Regions from separate parts of the Alcanivorax xiamenensis genome, predicted to be linked through region 1. Evidence: predicted binding sites of a transcription regulator. Region 1 holds the regulator's gene; each other region holds the start of a gene.
The links. Region 1 encodes FNR, which switches genes on or off when oxygen is low (the NO sensors DNR and NnrR bind a similar motif). Its sites were predicted from a motif close to TTGATNTANATCAA; they were not measured.
Positions count from the first base shown of each region.

Region 2: a site for FNR is predicted at 1,155-1,168, ahead of A6D6_RS19465 (OmpW/AlkL family protein). Genes of this name have one in related genera too.
Region 3: a site for FNR is predicted at 2,750-2,763, ahead of ubiU (ubiquinone anaerobic biosynthesis protein UbiU). Genes of this name have one in related genera too.
Region 4: a site for FNR is predicted at 3,308-3,321, ahead of clpB (ATP-dependent chaperone ClpB). Genes of this name have one in related genera too.

Region 1 covers NZ_AQPF01000009.1:58,121-62,650, reverse strand. The annotation lists gene yaaA (peroxide stress protein YaaA) at 1-582, shown strand, start outside; gene A6D6_RS08290 (universal stress protein) at 729-1,646, opposite strand; gene fnr (fumarate/nitrate reduction transcriptional regulator Fnr) at 1,643-2,356, opposite strand; gene hemN (oxygen-independent coproporphyrinogen III oxidase) at 2,439-3,812, opposite strand; gene A6D6_RS08275 (sulfite exporter TauE/SafE family protein) at 3,809-4,530, opposite strand, start outside.
Region 2 covers NZ_AQPF01000058.1:22-4,551, forward strand. The annotation lists gene A6D6_RS19460 (hypothetical protein) at 80-1,090, opposite strand; gene A6D6_RS19465 (OmpW/AlkL family protein) at 1,327-2,001, shown strand; gene glpE (thiosulfate sulfurtransferase GlpE) at 2,047-2,364, opposite strand; gene rhlB (ATP-dependent RNA helicase RhlB) at 2,429-3,661, opposite strand; gene A6D6_RS19480 (DUF938 domain-containing protein) at 3,797-4,378, opposite strand; gene A6D6_RS19485 (SDR family NAD(P)-dependent oxidoreductase) at 4,461-4,530, opposite strand, start outside.
Region 3 covers NZ_AQPF01000007.1:60,383-64,912, reverse strand. The annotation lists gene A6D6_RS06905 (ribonucleoside triphosphate reductase) at 1-455, opposite strand, end outside; gene A6D6_RS06900 (U32 family peptidase) at 784-1,671, opposite strand; gene ubiU (ubiquinone anaerobic biosynthesis protein UbiU) at 1,683-2,690, opposite strand; gene cydC (thiol reductant ABC exporter subunit CydC) at 3,073-4,530, opposite strand, start outside.
Region 4 covers NZ_AQPF01000025.1:39,885-44,414, reverse strand. The annotation lists gene A6D6_RS14310 (sterol desaturase family protein) at 1-406, shown strand, start outside; gene clpB (ATP-dependent chaperone ClpB) at 573-3,158, opposite strand; gene pgeF (peptidoglycan editing factor PgeF) at 3,351-4,097, opposite strand; gene rluD (23S rRNA pseudouridine(1911/1915/1917) synthase RluD) at 4,094-4,530, opposite strand, start outside.

The DNA.
Region 1 (4,530 bases):
TGGCAACGCCCTTTCAACAAGGACAACGCCCGCCCGGCACTCTTCGCCTTCAAAGGGGACGTGTATACCGGGCTCGACGTCAGCCGTTTCAGTAAGGATGACCTGGCCGCCGCGCAGCAGCGACTGCGCATGCTGAGCGGTCTTTACGGGGTCCTGCGGCCGCTGGATCTGATGCAACCGTATCGCCTGGAAATGGGTACCAGGCTGGATACGCCGGAGGGCAAGGATCTGTACGCTTTCTGGGGCGACCGCATTAGCCGGCAGTTGATCAAGGACATGCGCGCCGCGGGTACCGACACCCTGGTGAACCTCGCCTCCAATGAGTATTTCAAATCCGTGCGAACCAAACTGCTGCCGGGCCCGGTCATCGAACCGGTCTTTCAGGATGAGAAAAACGGCACATACAAGGTCATCAGTTTCCATGCCAAAAAAGCCCGAGGGCTGATGGCGGCCTGGATACTGCGTAAAGGGATTGAAAAGCCGGAGGATCTGAAGCGGTTCAAGGAAGCCGGGTATCGATATGACAAAGCCTCTTCCACGGACACCAAACCGGTGTTCCGAAGAGCGGAGCAGGGTGGTTAACCGCCGAACCGATAGCTGTGGCTAGTCTATTGGTCATGGAGGCATGGATTCAGGTTGTATTCGCTGCCAAGGCAACTTCTCACGGTGGCTTCGTAGTGATGTCGCTGTGGGAAGCTGCCTTGGCAGCGGATGGGCTGTATGCCCCATCACCGCCAGTCGGTGTTAAAGCCGTCCGGTTTGATCACCAGAACATCATTGCGGGCATGCACCAGCAGCGATTCAGCGGTGGCACCCAGCAGCAGCCGTTCCACTTTATTGCGGCGAACGGTTCCCACCACCAACACATCGGTGCCGTTGTTTTCACAATAGTCCGCCAGAGTGCCGGCAATCGGCCCCTCCAGCATTTCCGTGCGCTCCAGCGGCAAACCGTGACGTTCGGCGAAGCGGTCCAGAGCTTCGCGGTGGCTTTTGCGAATGCTCTCGGCACTGGCGGCGTACTCCGGCAATGCTTCGCCAGCCACCAACAACAAGGTTTCATCCGGATGTTCCAGCACATGCACGGCGTTGAGTGATGCCCGCAGCGGCGCCGACCATTCCCGGGCAGCGGCCAACACCGTGGCATCCAGGCCGCTTTCGTCCTCTTCCTCGGGCTCAATCGCCGCGCTAAACACTGGCGGTTCGCTCCACGGGCGGTCCTGTACGCAAAGCACCGGGCAGGGCGCCCTGCGGATCAGCAGCCAGTCCCGGGGCGTGAACAAATGGCGTCGCAGCGTGCCTTCCTCGCTGGTATGCACCACCACCAGGCGCGGTTTGGCGGCGATCACCGTCTGCCGCAAATCCTCATCCTGGTCCTTGTTCGTGGTGATATGCACAGTGGCCTCGGTGTCGGCCAGCAAATCCTGTATACGCCGTTCCCAGGCATTGCGGATTTGCTGCTCGGCCGTTTGGCGACGTTTCTGGTCAAGCCCCACGGCCCGGCGCATGGCCGAGGAATCGCTATTGACGGCTACCACCAGTGGACAGTTCAGTGCGGCGGCCAGCAGCCGCCCCTTCTTCAGCGCCGGCTGCGGGGCCATCAGTTGGCGGTCCAGGACAACGAGAATGCCATCGGTCGGAATAGTCATGGTGCCTCCGTATGTAATCTGCCGCCGCCGCAGAGAGCCTCACGGTCCACAATTTCCACATCCCTGCCATCCACCAGCAGCATATCCTGCTGTTGAAAACGGGTGAAAATGCGGCTCACCGTCTCCACCGCCAGTCCCAGATAATTGGCGATGTCATAGCGAGACATGGGCAGGCGGAAGCGGCGGCTGCTCAAGCCCCTGCGCTGTTGACGCGCGGCCAGGGATAACAGTAGAGAAGCCACTCTGTCATCCGCGCTCTTCTTGCTCAACAGCATGTGCAGTTCGCGGTCCGCGCGGATCTCGTTGCTCATCAGCGAGAAGAAGTGATGCTGCAAGGAGGGGATGCGTTGGGACAGATCTTCCAGGCGATGGAAGGGAATCTCGCACACGGTGGCGGTTTCCAGCGCCTTGGCATTGGAAACATGGTGCGCGGTACTGATGCCGTCCATGCCGACGATCTCGCCAGGCAAGTAGAAGCCGGTAACCTGTTCCTCCCCCTCATCGGAGAGGACATAGGTCTTCAGTGAGCCGGAGCGCACGGCATAAACGGCGCTGAACGGGGCGGCGGCACGAAACAGGTGCTCTCCGCGCTTCAGCGGGCGGCCACGGCGAATGATGCCATCCAGTTCGTCGAGCTGGGAAGGCGCCACCGCCAACGGCAGGCAAATGGGGCTGAGACTACAGTCGTTGCATGAAACGTGACGAGGCATGCTGCGCACCTCCATATTGGATACACTGCGTATTGCAATTACGGCTTGAGACATTATGGTCTCCCGGATCGGTAACGGCGAGCTAAATAATGCGACTGAATCGCTGTGGGTTGGGGGTGCCGGCATAGCGGTCGAACAACATCGCCAGAGCGCGCACCACCAGGCGCCCGGCATCGGTGACCAACAGCACGGGGCCGTTCATATCGATCAGCCCCAATTTTTCGAATTGCTCCAGTGCGTCCAGTTGATCCCTGAAATAATCGGCGAAATCCACCTCCCAACGCTGCCGGAAAGCGACCAGATCCAGCCGCAGATCGCACAGCAGCCCCATGATCACGTCACGGCGCAGGCGATCGTCCCAGTCGAGCAGGAAACCGCGTTCGATCGGCATGCGGCCCTCTTGCACGGCCTCCTGCCAAGCGCCCAGGATCTTCTGATTTTGCGCGTAGAAATCGTCGAAAGCGCTGATGGCACTGACGCCCATGCCTAGCAGGTCCGCATCACCATGCAGTGAGTAACCCTGAAAATTACGGTGCAGAGTGCCGTTGACTTGCGCCACCGCCATGGGATCGTCCGGCAAGGCAAAATGGTCCATGCCGATCAACACATAGCCGGCTTCCTCCAGGGTCTCGCCGGCCAGTTTCAGCATGGCGAGTTTCTCCTCCGGGCTCGGCAGAGCGCTTTCCTGGATCTGGCGCTGCACCTTGAACCGCGCCGGCATGTGGGCGTAGTTGTAAAGGGAGATGCGCTCCGGGCGTAACGCCAGCAATTGTTCCAGGGAACGGGCCAGACTGGAAGAAGACTGCCAGGGCAGACCGTAAATCATGTCGGCATTGATGGATTGGAAACCAAAGTCCCGGGCCGCGTCGAATACCTTGGTGATCAGTTCCAGGGATTGTTCCCGATTCACCGCCTTCTGCACCACCGGATCGAGATCCTGAATACCAATACTGAGACGGTTGAAGCCCAGTCCGCGCAGCAATCCGAGGCGGGCCCGATCCACCGTGCGCGGGTCGACTTCAATGGCGTATTCGCCACGGTCCTCTTCGAGCAGGTTGAAATGACGGGCCAGGTCATAGACCAGCTCGGTCATCTGCGCGTCACTGAGGTAAGTGGGGGTGCCGCCGCCCCAGTGCATCTGCACCACGGGCCGCTGCGGGTCCACCAGCGCCGCCTTGTCTTTGATTTCCTGCTTCAGGAAGGTCAGATAATCCTCGGCCTTGGCCCGGTTGCCGGTGATGATGCGGTTACAGGCACAGTAGTAACACACCGTGGCGCAGAATGGGATGTGGCAGTACAGCGACAGTGGCCGACGGGCCTGATTGCCGCGAGCAACGGCCCGCCGATAGTCCTCCTCGCCGACTTCCTCGTGGAACTGGGTGGCCGGTGGGTAGGAAGTGTAGCGAGGCCCAGGACCTCCGAATCGGCGGATCAGATCCGGATTCCATTGCGTCATGTCAGCGCTCCAAAGGGGAATGGCGGCATCATGCCACTATTGGCATCGTTGACCTTGATGCAGATCAAGGGTGGTGATGGACATGGACGTCTCCGGGCAGTCCGTGTTGAAGAAATACCAGCGCCAACACCAGTGTCATCGCCGCCGCCCCCCCGCCGCAACCGCGACAGTTGCCCGCCAAATACTCCGGCGGCCCCCACCGGCAGCAGGGTAGTGGCGCCGAACATGCCCATGACCAGAGCGCCATCGCCCCATTCGCCGGTGCCAGCGGCCAGCACCAGGGCGGAATACAGCAGTCCGCATGGCAGGAAGCCCCACAGCCCCCCCAGCGCCAGCGCCTTGACCGGATGATCCACCGGCATCAGGCGGCGGGTCAGCGGGGACAGCCGGCGCCACAACCTGGCGCCGAGACGTTCGAGAGCCCGGATTGGCGCGCTGCGCCCCAGGAAATGCGCGGTCAGCAACACCATCAGCAGCGCCGACAGCAATGCCGGCCAGTGCCAGCCGCCGGCGGCCGAGCTTCTGCTCAATTGACCGCCAAGACCTCCGGCCAGCGCCCCCAGACCCGCGTAGGTCAACAGACGACCGCTGCCAAACAGTCCCTGCCAGGCGATCAGCCTGCTGCCACACCGCCGTTCTTCGGGAATCGAGAAACTCAGGGCGGCGGCGATGCCGCCGCACATTCCGGCGCAGTGGAGGGCTCCGCCGACGCCGAGAG
Region 2 (4,530 bases), on a different contig from region 1:
GCGATGAACCGTAAAAAAGCGTTTTTAGTGCTTGCCAGGGCGTTGTGTCTGGTTTTGCATTATCGGCGTCCGGCCTCACTCAATCCTTCAACACCTGCCCCAGCACCGACAAGCACGCTTCACTCTGATAGAAATCCCCCAGCGCCAGTTCCGCCCAGGCGCTCAATACGCCTTGCTCCTTCAGTACTTCCGCGCCACGCGCCAACGCTGGCGCCAGTGTGTCGCGTCGCGCCGCCGTATCGGTGCGCATGGCCTGGAGCAACGCGGGCAGACTTGATGCCATCAGGGTTTCGACCGCGGCGCGAATGCCTTCCATCACCAGATGCCGGCTGTAGTCCAGCGCGGCGATATGGTCGGATAGCAAGGTGCCCTGGCGCACCAGATCCGGCAGTGACTCATCGGGTACGTCACGCAGTAACGCCGCCGGTGTCATCGGGGCGATCCGTCCATAGGCATCGCGGGCCAGATCGGCGATGCGCTCGTTGCTTAACTCCCGGTTCAACCACTGTTCACCGGTCCTGAGCGTGGCGCGGATGTTCTGTCGCAGGTAGGAACGAATTGGCTCTTCCAATCCGCCCATGGCCCGGCCCACGCTTTTGCGGCCCAGTTTCATCATGCTGCTGACGCCGGGCAGCTTGGCCAGGGCGTTTTCTTCCAACAGAAAGTTCTTGATGCCGGTATAGAGCATTTCACTGACCATCTGACTGATCAGCGGATGATTCAGCACCGCATGAATGGTCCGCTCACGCAGACTTTGCAGTCGCAGCAGTTGTTCCAGCAGTGCCTCGAACCGGGCTTCGTCGAGCAATTCGCCAAAGGTCACCGGATCCTGGCGGGCGTGGTTCAGCAGGGCGTGCGCCACGGATTCGATCACCGGCCGCAGCCCCTCGGCGGTGCTTACATGCGTCAGCCAATCGTCCACCACCTGGCTCAGTACTTCGGCATCCACCAAAGTCCCCAGCGGTTGCTCCGCCAGTATCGCCACGCCCTGATCCAGCAGGTCGTGCCAGTAGTCCTCCGTGCACAGACGCTGGCAGGCGTGCTCAACGTGAGCTTGCTGCAAGGCTTCGGCCAGTTCTTTCCGCTTCATTGTTATCGGTTCCGCTGTGTCCGTTTTACTGAGTGTCCCGTCAGCCGCTGAATCCTTCTGGATCTTGATCCACGACAAGAGACCGCGCCCAACGGCCGGGTGTAATACCACGGAAGCCTGGCGATGCCGAGGGTTTGTGTCCAGGCCCGCGTGGTCGGGACGGCACCATCGTTGGTGTGGAATCGTCGATGTGGAATCGTCGGTGCGGACATGATGAGCCAAGAAGGGAGCTAAACATGCAACTATGGGGACGCGGCGCCTTGGCGCTGGCGCTAATCGGCAGTGTGGGTCTGGCCCAGGGGTATGAGGCCGGAGATATCTTGGTGCGCGCCGGGGCGGCCACGGTGTCGCCCCGCGTGGACAGTGACGCTTTTTCGGTGGCGCCGTTGACTGGCGCCAAGGTGGATGTGAACAACGACACTCAGTTCGGTTTCACCGTGGCCTACATGATCAACTCACGTTTCGGTGTCGAACTGCTGGCGGCCACGCCGTTCAAGCACGACCTCTACGTGGAAGGCGCGGGGCTGGGCCGTACCGATATCGGCGATACCAAGCATCTGCCGCCAACCCTGATGGCGCAGTATTACCTGCCGGAACTGGGGCCGGTGCGTCCCTATGTGGGGCTCGGCGTCAATTACACCTATTTCTTCGACGAGAACATTCACGACGGCGTGGTCAGCCCGCTGATCGGTGGCGCCAACGCCGATGTGTCTCTGTCCAATTCGGTGGGCTGGGCTGCTCAGGTGGGGGTGGATCTGGCCATGGGCGACACCTGGTTCGTCAACCTGTCCGCCTGGCGGGTGGACATCGATACCGAGGCCCGTCTCAAGGTGAATGGTTCCACCGTGGACAAAATCGATGTGGAGCTGGATCCGCTGGTGTGGATGGTCGGTATCGGCCGGGCGTTTTGACCCTCCCTTGTATTGCCGGGGCTGACTGCCCCGGCCCTGCCTTGGTTAACTTTCCTCGACCTGGTCCGGGTAGGCCTGGCGCCAGTGTTCGAAGCCGCCGTCCAGACTCACTGCCCGGGTGAAGCCTTTTTCCGTCAAAAAGTCACAGGCCGATTGGCTGGAGTGACCGTGGTAACAATACACCACCAAGGCCTGGTCACGGGACGTGGTGGCCAGAAAATCGTCCAGACTGTCCTGAGTCAGCGGCACGGCGCCAGGAATACGCGCCATGGCGTGGCTACCCGGGTCCCGCACATCAATGAACAACGCCTCTCCGCTGTCCAGAGTTTCCCGGCCTTGTTCCGGTGAGATTCGCTGGGCCATGACGCCTCCGTCGTTGCGTTGAGTTGCGTTGAATTTCGTTTGCTTTTCCGCTTACCAGGAGCGCTCAGGCCTGGCGCCGGTCTTCCAGTAGTGGCGCTGGCGGATGTTCGCAGGGCAATTTCATGCCGATGGCTTCTTCCAGTTGCGGTAGCAGAAAGGCATCGTCCTCGCAGGCGAAACTGATCGACACACCGCTGGCGCCGGCACGGCCGGTACGGCCGATGCGGTGGACATAGTCCTCGGGATCTTCCGGCAGATTGAAGTTCACTACATGGGAGACGCCGTCAATGTGGATGCCCCGTCCGGCCACGTCGGTGGCGATCAGGACACGGAGATCGCCGGCCCGGAAGCGTTCCAGTGTCTTCAAACGCTGATTCTGCGGCACATCACCGGAAATCATCGAGACCTTGAGCCCCTTCTTCATCAGGCGATCATTGAGCCGCCGGGTAATGTCCCGACGGTTGGCGAACACAATGACCTTTTCCATGTTCTCGCTGATGATCAGGTTGTACAGCAGATTGAATTTGTCTTCGGTGGCGGTGATGTAGACCTTTTGCTCCACGGTTTCCGTGGTCACCTGGGTCGGCTCGATCTCCACCGTTACCGGTTCCTCGGTCCAGCGCTGGGCCAGCGCCATGACGTCCTCATTGAAAGTGGCGGAAAACAACAGGGTCTGGCGGTAGCGGTTCGGCGGCGTCATTCGCACGATGCGTTTGACGTCTGGAATGAAACCCATGTCCAGCATCCGGTCCGCTTCATCCAGTACCAGCGATTCCACCCGGTCCAGCCACAGGTCACGGCGCTTGGCGAAATCCAGCAGGCGGCCGGGCGTGGCCACGAGGATGTCAATCAGGCGGGTTTGCAGGCGTTCCTGTTGCCGGTTGAAGTTCATGCCACCGACCACGCTCATTACCTGCAGATCGGTATGGCGGGCCAGTTGCAGCGCGTCTTTCTCGATCTGCATCGCCAGTTCCCGGGTTGGCGCCACGATCAGGGCGCGCGGTTCTCCGGCGTAGCGGGGCACGGTCAGCGGGTGCCGCAACAAGTCGTTGATCACGGTGATCAGAAACGCGGCGGTCTTGCCGGTGCCGGTCTGGGCCCGCCCGATGGCGTCCGCGCCGGCCAGAGTGTGGCGCAGGACTTCCGCCTGGATAGGCGTGCAATACTGGAAGCCCGCTTCGGCGATGCCGCGCATCAAAGGCAGTTCCAGATCGAAGTCATGGAAGCGGACCTCGCCCTCTTTCTCCGGTACCTGGAACTGGTCCAGATTCCAATCGCTTGTTTTGTCTTGTCGCATCACGTTGCTCGGATAGCTATCGCCGTCGGGTGGAAAGCACGGGCCATCGCGGAAGAAGCGGCCGGATCAGGGAAACATCGGCCTGTGCCCATGCAGTCATTCATAGTAGTGAAAGGGCCCCCCGGGGAACAATCGTCAGTGGAATACCAGCAGGCGATTGTTGGCGGGCATGGCGTGGTCAGCCAATAAAACACGTCCGTGGCGTGCAAACAAGGCCGTCACCCACTCCTGGTCACGAATTCCCATGCTCAGGGCCTGGCTCTTGAGGTGCAGATCGAAGCGGCGATTGCTGTCGCTGGTGTAGTGCCCCTGGTAGTTGAACGGACCGTAGATGTAGACGCGCGCTTGCGGTGTCAGGTGCTGGCAAAGGCGCTGCACACATCTTTCCACCAAAGGCCGGGACAGGATGTGGAAGGTGTTGGCGGTATAGATATGACGGAAGCGCTGTTCCGGCCAGCGGCCTTGTACTCGCAAGATCATGGCCGCTTGCAACGAAGGGGAGGGGTGGGCTTCCAGCCAGCGGTTCAGACCGGTCATGTTCTCCGGTTGTTCACTGGGATGCCAGCGGACGTCCGGAAACCGGGGTGCCATCCAGACGGCGTGCTGGCCGGTGCCGGAGCCGATCTCCAGCAGGTCGCCGTGGTCCAGATAACCGGCCAGCACCTCGGCGATGGGGCCCTTGTTATTCTCGGCGGCTTGGGAAAACGGTCTTTGCATAGGGTGTCCGGTCGTGGTGGGATCGTCCCTGTCTTCGGGCTGCCGCCGCCACGACCGGTGTGGCGGGTAGGGCGAAAAGGCCCTAGCGCCGCATCAGTTTCTGGCCGGCCACCATCAGACGCTGGTAGCTGGTCGGCAGCAGCCGCTGCATA
Region 3 (4,530 bases), on a different contig from region 1:
TCGAGGTTGTCGCGGCGCACATAAGGGGCCAGATAGGTGTCGAAGGAACTGAAGGCCTGAGCGCCGGCCCATTCGTTTTGCAGCGTGCCGAGGAAATTGACCATCTGGCCAAGCGCGCTGGAGAGGTGCTTGGGCGGACCGCTCTCGGCGCGGTCGGCGACGCCGTTGAACCCTTCCATCAGCAGGCTGCGCAGGGACCAGCCGGCGCAGTAGCCGCTCAGCATGTCCAGATCGTGCAGGTGAAGATCGCCTTCCCGGTGAGCCGCGCCGACGTCCGGCGGGTAGACCTGATCAAGCCAGTAGTTGGCGATCAGCTTGCCGGAGATATTGAGAATCAATCCGCCCAGGGAGTAGCCCTGATTGGCGTTGGCGTGCACGCGCCAGTCGGCGCGACTGAGGTATTCCTCGACGGTGGTGCTCACTGCCACCGTGCTGTCCGGGCGGGGTGTGGTCATGGCGCTGATTCCCATATTTGGTATATTTTTCGTGTTCTGGCACAAGATATGGTGGTCAGGGTAAAGGCGGGGTGGAAGGAAAAGGCTGATCTGAGTCAAAGAAAGAGAGAGTGGGAAAAGTTTCAAAGGAAAAGAATCCCGGCCGTGAGCTGCTGCTGTCTCACAAGTTTTGGGCCAGCCCGCTTACACGCAAAAGCGCCGATTCGCTGCCAAGGCCGCTTCCCACAGCGGCTCCGTAGCTCCCTTTGTGGGAAGCTGCCTTGGCAGCGAATGCAGCGCGAATTCATGTATCCAAGGCAACAGACTGACCACGGCCGCGATTAGCGCGCTACCGCCGGTCCATCCCCGGGGCACCGTGCCAGTAGCCGTCACAGCGCGCTTCGTCCACCAGGGCAAGCGGGTCCCGGTGGTCCGGCTGGCCTCGGCGCACTTGATCAAAAGCCGCCACTATCTCCGCCATCGGCTCGTCGGCGACTACCAGGCGCGCGGTGCTTACCCCCATTTCGGCCATCACCGGCAGCTCCCGACGCAGATCCTGTGGCCAGGCGGAGAGGGTCTGGATGCCGTTGAGCGTGAACAGCCGGCGGCCGTCCTGGCTGAACAAGGGCAGGCCTTGCGGGTCATCCCGGCAGACAAACTGGCAGCGGTCCTTGGGGAGGCCCCGCCGTCGGGCGGTAAAACAACGGGCGGACCAGGCCAGTGCCAGATGACCGTAGGCATGCACCTCGCAAGGCAGCGCCAAACCCTGCCGCCGCAGGGCCGTCATCAGGGTGGTAAGCGCCTGCCGGGACAACTCCAACGGCGCATGCCAGCCCTGCATGCCGGAAGCGGCCAACAGGCGGATGGCTTCCACGTTATAAAGGTTGAGAGAGGCGCCGCCGATAAAGGGAATGCCCGCTTCGCTGAGCAAATGGACGGCGCTCATATCATTGGCTTCCACCGGCAATTCGCCGTTGTCGCAGAGGCGACGCAACGCGCGCAGGTCGGCGCCGGCCTCGATCAGGGTCTGCGAGGACAGCACCACGGCCTTGCCCTGGGCGCGCAGTTCCCGGGCCAGTCCGAGCCAGTGATCCAGTTTCATATCCCGCCGTCGCCCGCACACGGTTTCGCCCAGATAGACCCGTTCCAGCGGCCAGCCCACGGCCTGGGCGTAGAAGGTCTCATAGTCTTTCTGGTGCCAGTAAAACGGCACCGGTCCCAGGGCCAGATCCAGCATGCCCGTGTCTCCTATTTCCAGCGGCGCTCGTAAGCACCCAGAGTGGTGGTGGAGCCTTCGGACAGGACGCCCAGAGTGTCTTGCCAGGCCGGGTCGGATCGGAATGCGGACGGTGTCCGGGAGAGATGATCCAGCGCCTGACGCCATACCCGGGTGACCTCCCGCACATAGGCGGGGCTGCGTTGCCGCCCCTCGATCTTCACCGCGGTGATGCCGAGGGCTTGCAGCTCCGGCAATAGCTCCAACGTGTTCAGGCTGGTGGGTTCCTCGATGGCGTGATAAAGCTCGTCATCGACCTGGAAGCGGCCTTTGCACAACGTCGGGTAACCGGCCTTTTCGCCGGGGCCGTAACGATCGATGAGCACGCCGTTGAGACGGGAACTGAGACCGCCGTCCTGTTCTTCCCAACGTACGTGGGCGGCCGGTGAGCAGGCGCCGTGGGTATTGGGAGATTCGCCGGTGAGATAAGAGGAGAGATAACAGCGCCCCTCCACCATGATGCACAGGCTGCCGAAGCCGAACACTTCCAGAGCCACTGGAGACTCGGCAGCCAGTTGTTTGACCTGATCCAGTGACAGCACCCGGGGCAGTACCGCGCGTCGAATATCGAAATGACAATGATAGAACCGCAAGGCTTCGGCACTGGTGGCGGAACCCTGCACGGAAAGATGTCGGGGCAGGTCCGGGTGGCGGCGGCTGGCGTATTCGAGCAGACCCAGGTCCGCCAGAATCAAGGCGTCCACGCCCAGGTCGGCGGCCTGGTCCACGGCCCGGGTCCACAGCGGCCAGCCGTCGTGTTGCGGATAGGTGTTGATGGCGCAGAAGACTTTGCGGTTTCGCCGGTGAGCGTAGTCGATGCCTTCCCGGGCCCGTTCCGGGGTGAAGTTGAGACCGGCGAAACGGCGCGCGTTGGTGATGTCCTTGAAGCCCATGTAAACCGAGTCGGCGCCTTCATCCACCGCGGTTTTCAATGCCGGCAGATTGCCGGCGGGACAGACCAGTTCCGGGGACCCGCTCATCTCTCCTCCCGTGCCAGATGTGTTGGCCGGTCAGGATAAAGCCGCGGGGTCGCATCGGGCTGACCTGGGTCAAGGGGGAAACCGGACGCTGGACGCTTTAGAATGGCGCACCGTCGAACATTGCGAATATAAATGACCGCTTCCAATGCCTGCCGGGGGCAGTCTGCTTACACGCAACACGCAACACGCCTGTTCGCTGCCAAGGCAGCTTCCCACAAGCGGCGTCACGAAGACGCTGTGGGAAGCTGCCTTGGCAGCGAATACAGCGCGGATTCATGTCACCAAGGTCAATAGATAAACCTTCGCCATGGGGGCAACGCTCAAGCGCTGGAGCAGTCCCAATTTGTTCGGTTGCGGCAGGCCCGGTTTTTCCTTATCGGCGTCAGACCTCAAGAACCAACCGCTTTTCCATCCGTTCGGCATGGCGTCGGTCATGGGTGACCATGATCAAGACCCGGTCGTTCAGGGTGGCATGGAGAATGTCGAACAACGCGTCGGCGGTGGCCGGCTCCAGACCGGTGAAGGGCTCGTCCAGCAGCACCACCGGGCTGTCCCGCAGCAGCACCCGGGCCAGCGATACACGCCGCCCTTGTCCGCCAGAAAGGTGCATGCCGTTGGTGCCGATCCAGTGATCGAGGCCACCACGTTGCCGTACCAGATCCGCCAGCCGGGCCTGTTCCAGCACCCGCCAGAGTTGTTCGTCGGTGGCCTCCGGTCTGGCCAGGCGCAAGTTATCCCTCAGGGTGCCGGTGAACAGCTGCTGTTGCTGCAATAACAGGGCGAAACAGTGACGCCAGGCGTCGCTGTCCGCCCGCGCCTGGCTGACACCGCCGAAACGGATCTCGCCAGCGCTGATCCGTTGCAGGCCCATCAGACAATGCAGCAGGGTGGATTTACCACTGCCGCTTGGGCCGACGATGGCCAGTGGGGCGCCGGCTCGCGCTTGCAGATCAAGACCGCTGAACAAAGCCGGTTGCCCAGGCCAGGCGAAACTCAGTCCGGAGACCATCAAATCACCGTCGGCCCGGGGAATCTCGCTGCCACTGGCGGCTGGCGGCGGGATCGGCGTGCCGGTCAGGGTGTCCAGGCGTGTCACGGTGGCACGGGTGTCCGGCCAGCCCTGCCAGGCCTGGGCCAGGGGCAGGGTCACCTCGGCGGCGGCCAGAACCAGCAACATCAGCGCCAGCGCCATGGGCGCGTCGATCATTTCCTGCCGTACCGGCGCGATCAGGATCAGCAGCATCGCCACCGCCAGCCATTGCATCAGACTCTGGATCAGGGTTTGAGTGATGGCGTGCTGCAGCGCCAGCCGGTGTTCGAGCCCGGCCAGATCGGCCAGCCGGCGGCGCCACTGTTCGAGTAATGACGGCCGCAGACCATAGGCGAGCACATCGGGCAGTCCGTTGAGGATTTGCACCAGATCCCCGCGCAGCTGTTCACGTTGCCTGGCCCGTTGTTCCAATGGGTCGGTGGAGACCTTGGACAACCGTTGCAGTAGCAGCGCCATCACGATGAAGCCGCTCAGCAGAGCCAGGGCCGCCGCCGGTCCGGCGATCCAGAATCCGGCCAGCAGCAATACCACGGCGGTGGCGGCGGCCACCAGGGCGGGTTGTCCCTGTCCCAGCCAGGCGTTTTCCAACCGTTCCACATCGCCCAGCAGACGTTCCAGTAAATGGCCGCTGCTCAGCGACGACAGAGGGCCGGGGATGCGCGGCAGAATCGCCGCGAACAATCGCGTGCGCAGCCGCTGCATCACGTGGAAGGTGGCGTCATGGCTGACCAGCCGTTCGAAATAGCGGGATACGGTACGGCCCACTGCCAGGGCGCGAATGCCGGAACT
Region 4 (4,530 bases), on a different contig from region 1:
GCAAATGGACTGGCTGGCCTCATCACGGCTGCATCTGGTGGAAATCGTCACCAACCGCTTCGTCGGTTATTTACCGATCTTTGTTCTTGGTTTCTCGCCCTCGGCGGTGTACGCCTATCTGGTATTTATTTCCTTCCACGCGATTTTCATCCACGCCAATGTGCGTTTCCGTTTTCCGCTGCTGCGCTGGGTCATCGCCACCCCGGAATTCCACCACTGGCATCACTCCTCAGAGGACGAGGCAGTGGACAAGAACTATGCCGCCTTCCTGCCGCTCTACGACAAACTGTTCGGCACACTGCACATGCCCGACAAACTGGCGGCGCGGTACGGCACCCGCGCCAGCACCCAGGTACCGGAAGGCGTGGTGCAACAGTTCACCTTCCCGTTCCGGCGTTCCTCCTGAGGGGGCTCAATACAAATCGCGGTCCTTTCCTTCACGGAAGAGGGCCGCCGCTGCCCCACAATTCGCCAGCACGCTTACACGCAACACGCCAGCACGCCGAACCCAACAATCAGAAAACATCATGCCGGATCGGCGTACCGACGTGGTGCGTGCCAGCGCTCAAGGCTCACCCCTTGGCGAAGGTGAACTTGCCGTCCGCCACATCCACGTTGATGGCATCACCCTGCACGAACTCGCCTTTGAGCAGCGCCTGGGCCAGCGGATTCTCCAACTGGTTCTGGATCGCCCGCTTCAGCGGCCGGGCGCCATAGACCGGGTCGAAGCCCGCTTCCACCAGCTTGTCCAACGCCGCGTCGGACAGCGTCAGGGACATTTCCCGCTCCACCAGCCGCTTGCGCAGATAGTCGAGCTGGATGCCGGCGATGCCTTTCAACTGCGCCTGCCCCAACGGGTGGAATACCACCGTCTCGTCCACCCGGTTGATGAACTCCGGACGGAAATGCTGGCCGACCACTTCCATTACCGCGGCTTTCATTGCCTCATAATCGCCTTCGCCGGCCATGCGCTGGATCAGGTCCGACCCCAGGTTCGAGGTCATCACCACCACCGTGTTGCGGAAGTCCACGGTGCGGCCCTGGCCATCGGTAAGGCGGCCGTCTTCCAGCACTTGCAGCAGCACGTTGAAGACATCCGGATGCGCTTTTTCCACTTCGTCCAGCAACACCACGGAATACGGCTTACGACGCACCGCTTCGGTGAGATAACCGCCTTCCTCATAACCGACATAACCCGGAGGCGCGCCGATCAGCCGGGCCACGGAATGCTTCTCCATGAACTCGGACATATCGATACGTACCATGGCTTCCTCGGTATCAAACAGGAAGCCGGCCAGCGCTTTGCACAGTTCCGTTTTACCCACACCAGTGGGGCCGAGGAACAGGAAGCTGCCATTCGGGCGGTTCGGGTCCGACAGCCCGGCGCGGGAACGACGCACCGCGTTGGCTACCGCTTCCACCGCCTCTTCCTGGCCCACCACGCGATGATGCAGCGCCTCTTCCATGCGCAACAGTTTCTCACGCTCGCCCTCGAGCATCTTGGACACCGGGATCCCGGTCCATTTGGAAACCACTTCCGCCACTTCCTCATCGGTGACCTTGTTGCGTAGCAACTGGGTTTCCACCTGAGCGGCTTCCTCGCGTTCCTGAGCTTGCTGAACCTTCTTCTCCAATTCCGGAATCACCCCGTACTGCAGCTCGGACATGCGGTTCAGGTCGCCAGCGCGACGTGCCTGTTCCATATCCACCCGGGCTTGTTCCAGTTCCGCCTTGTATTGTTGAGCGCCCTGCAACGCGGCTTTCTCCGCGTTCCAGATCTCTTCCAGATCAGCGTATTCCTTCTCCAGCGCCGCGATGTCGGCTTCCAGTTTTTCCAGCCGTTTCCTGCTTGCCTCGTCCTCTTCCTTGCGCAGAGCTTCCCGCTCCATTTTCAACTGGATCAGACGGCGATCGAGGCGGTCCATTTCCTCCGGCATGGAATCGATTTCCATACGGATACGGCTGGCCGCTTCGTCGATCAGATCGATGGCCTTGTCCGGCAACTGGCGGTCAGTGATGTAGCGATGGCTCAGTTTGGCGGCGGCGATGATGGCGCCGTCGGTGATGTCGACACCGTGGTGAACCTCATAACGTTCCTTCAGACCGCGCAGAATGGCGATGGTGTCTTCCACCGAGGGCTCGTCCACCAGCACTTTCTGGAAGCGACGTTCCAGAGCGGCGTCCTTTTCGATGTATTGACGATACTCGTTCAGCGTGGTGGCACCGACACAATGCAGCTCGCCGCGCGCCAGCGCCGGCTTGAGCATGTTGCCCGCGTCCATGGCGCCATCGGCCTTGCCGGCGCCGACCATGGTGTGCAGCTCATCGATGAACAGGATCACCCGCCCTTCCTGCTTGGACAGTTCGTTGAGCACCGCCTTCAAGCGCTCCTCGAACTCACCACGGTATTTGGCGCCGGCGATCAGAGCCGCCATATCCAGGGACAGAACCCGCTTTTCCTTGAGCCCTTCCGGCACTTCGCCGTTGACGATGCGTTGCGCCAGCCCCTCGACGATGGCGGTTTTACCGACACCCGGTTCACCGATCAGCACCGGATTGTTCTTGGTCCGGCGCTGTAGCACCTGAATGGTACGGCGGATTTCATCATCCCGGCCGATCACCGGGTCCAGTTTGCCGCTTTCAGCGCGTTCGGTGAGGTCCGTGGTGTACTTCTTAAGGGACTCCATACGGTCCTCGGCGTTGGGGTCATCCACCGATTCACCACCGCGGACCTCCTGGATTTTCTCCGCCAGCACCGCCTTGCGAATACCGGCGTTCTTGATCAACTTGCCGACCTCGCCGTTATCATCACAGGCCGCCAGCAACACCGCCTCGGTGGAGATGTATTGATCCCCGCGCTGTTGCGCTTCCCGGTCCGCCAGATTCAACAAGCGCCCCAGATTCTGGGACAGCTGAACGTCTCCGGTGAACTGTCCAACGGTGGGCAGCTTGTCCATGGCCATCTTCAGAGCGGTGATCACATCCGCCGGGTTGGCACCGGTTTTTTCCAGCAACGGCGCGGCGACACCGCCACGCTGCTGCAATAAAGCCAGCAGCAGGTGCACCGGTTCGATGGCGTTGTGGCTTTGCCCCACCGCCAGTGACTGGGCTTCGCCCAGAGCTTCCTGAAGACGAGCGGTCAATTTGTCCATTCGCATGAATGACTTCTCCTGGTTGCGCGTAAATTCCGGCCCTCAACCACAAGGTTTCAATGGCACCGGACTTTACCGACTGTTCAAAATCTGACCTATAAATGCGGGCGGAGCCATGGAATTCAAGCAACCCCAGCCGGAAAAAACGCCCGATATTGATCCAGATTAAGAAAACGGAGATGGCGGGCCCGGCCCCGATCAGGGCTCAAGCCAAATCAGAGAAGCAAAGCGACCGGTCTGGCCTTCCTTGCGGTAGGAATAGAAGTGGGTGAGGTCATCGGCGGTGCAATGCTCCCCTCCGGATACGTCTTCCACACCGGCCTGATGCAATACCAGGGTGGCGGCATGGGTAAGCGAAAAACGCCAATGGCCGGGAGTCGCGTCACGGGTGAAAGCGGGTTCAAACAGCTGCGAGGATTCCATGAAGGCACGGCGTACTTCTTCCCCAACCTGATAGACACGTCCGGAAATCGCCGGCCCCAACCACGCGGACAGCGCCTCCCCTTCCGGCGCCAGGATCGATACCGCCCGTTGCACGATGCCCGCATGCAGCCCACGCCAGCCGGCGTGCACCGCGGCCACCGCGCTGCCATCCCCCCGTGCCAATAAAACCGGCAGGCAGTCAGCGGTGAGCACCACGCAGGGCCAACCGCTTTCGTCGGTCCAGACCCCATCCGCGCGGTTGTCCGCATCACCGGCGCGAATTACCCGCTCCCCATGAACCTGCTGCAGCCAGGCCGGTGGGTGATCCACTTGCAGCAACCGGTGCACATGACGGCGGGCGGCTTCCACCCGGGAGGGCTCGTCACCGCAATTGGCGCCAAGATTGAACCCGGCCCATGGGGGAGGTGAGTGACTCCCCAGGCGAGTGGTGACCACCGACCGCACCCGGGGATGCGGGTGCCATTCCGGCCAGAGCCACTGATTGACGTCCGGCAGCGTCATTGCGCCTCCCGGTCCTCCTCGAGGACCCGAATCAGAGTCTGCAGGTCTTCCGGCAACGGCGTTTCGAATTCCAGATACTTACCGCTAACCGGGTGCACCAAACCGAGGCGACGGGCGTGCAGAGCCTGCCGGGGGAACCGGCGCAGCGCCTCGCGTAACGCCTCGGTGGCACCAGCGGGGAACTTCAGGCGACCACCGTACAACGGATCTCCCACCAGAGGATAGTGACGGTGGGCCATGTGAACGCGAATCTGATGAGTGCGTCCGGTTTCCAACCGGACCTGGATCCGGGTATGGGCCCGGTAGCGGTCCATCACGCGGAAATGGGTCACCGCCGGCTTGCCGCCTTGCGCCACCACGGCCTGACGCTTGCGATCCACCGGATGGCGTCCTATGGGCGCATCCACGGTGCCGCCGCCAGTCATTACCCCAA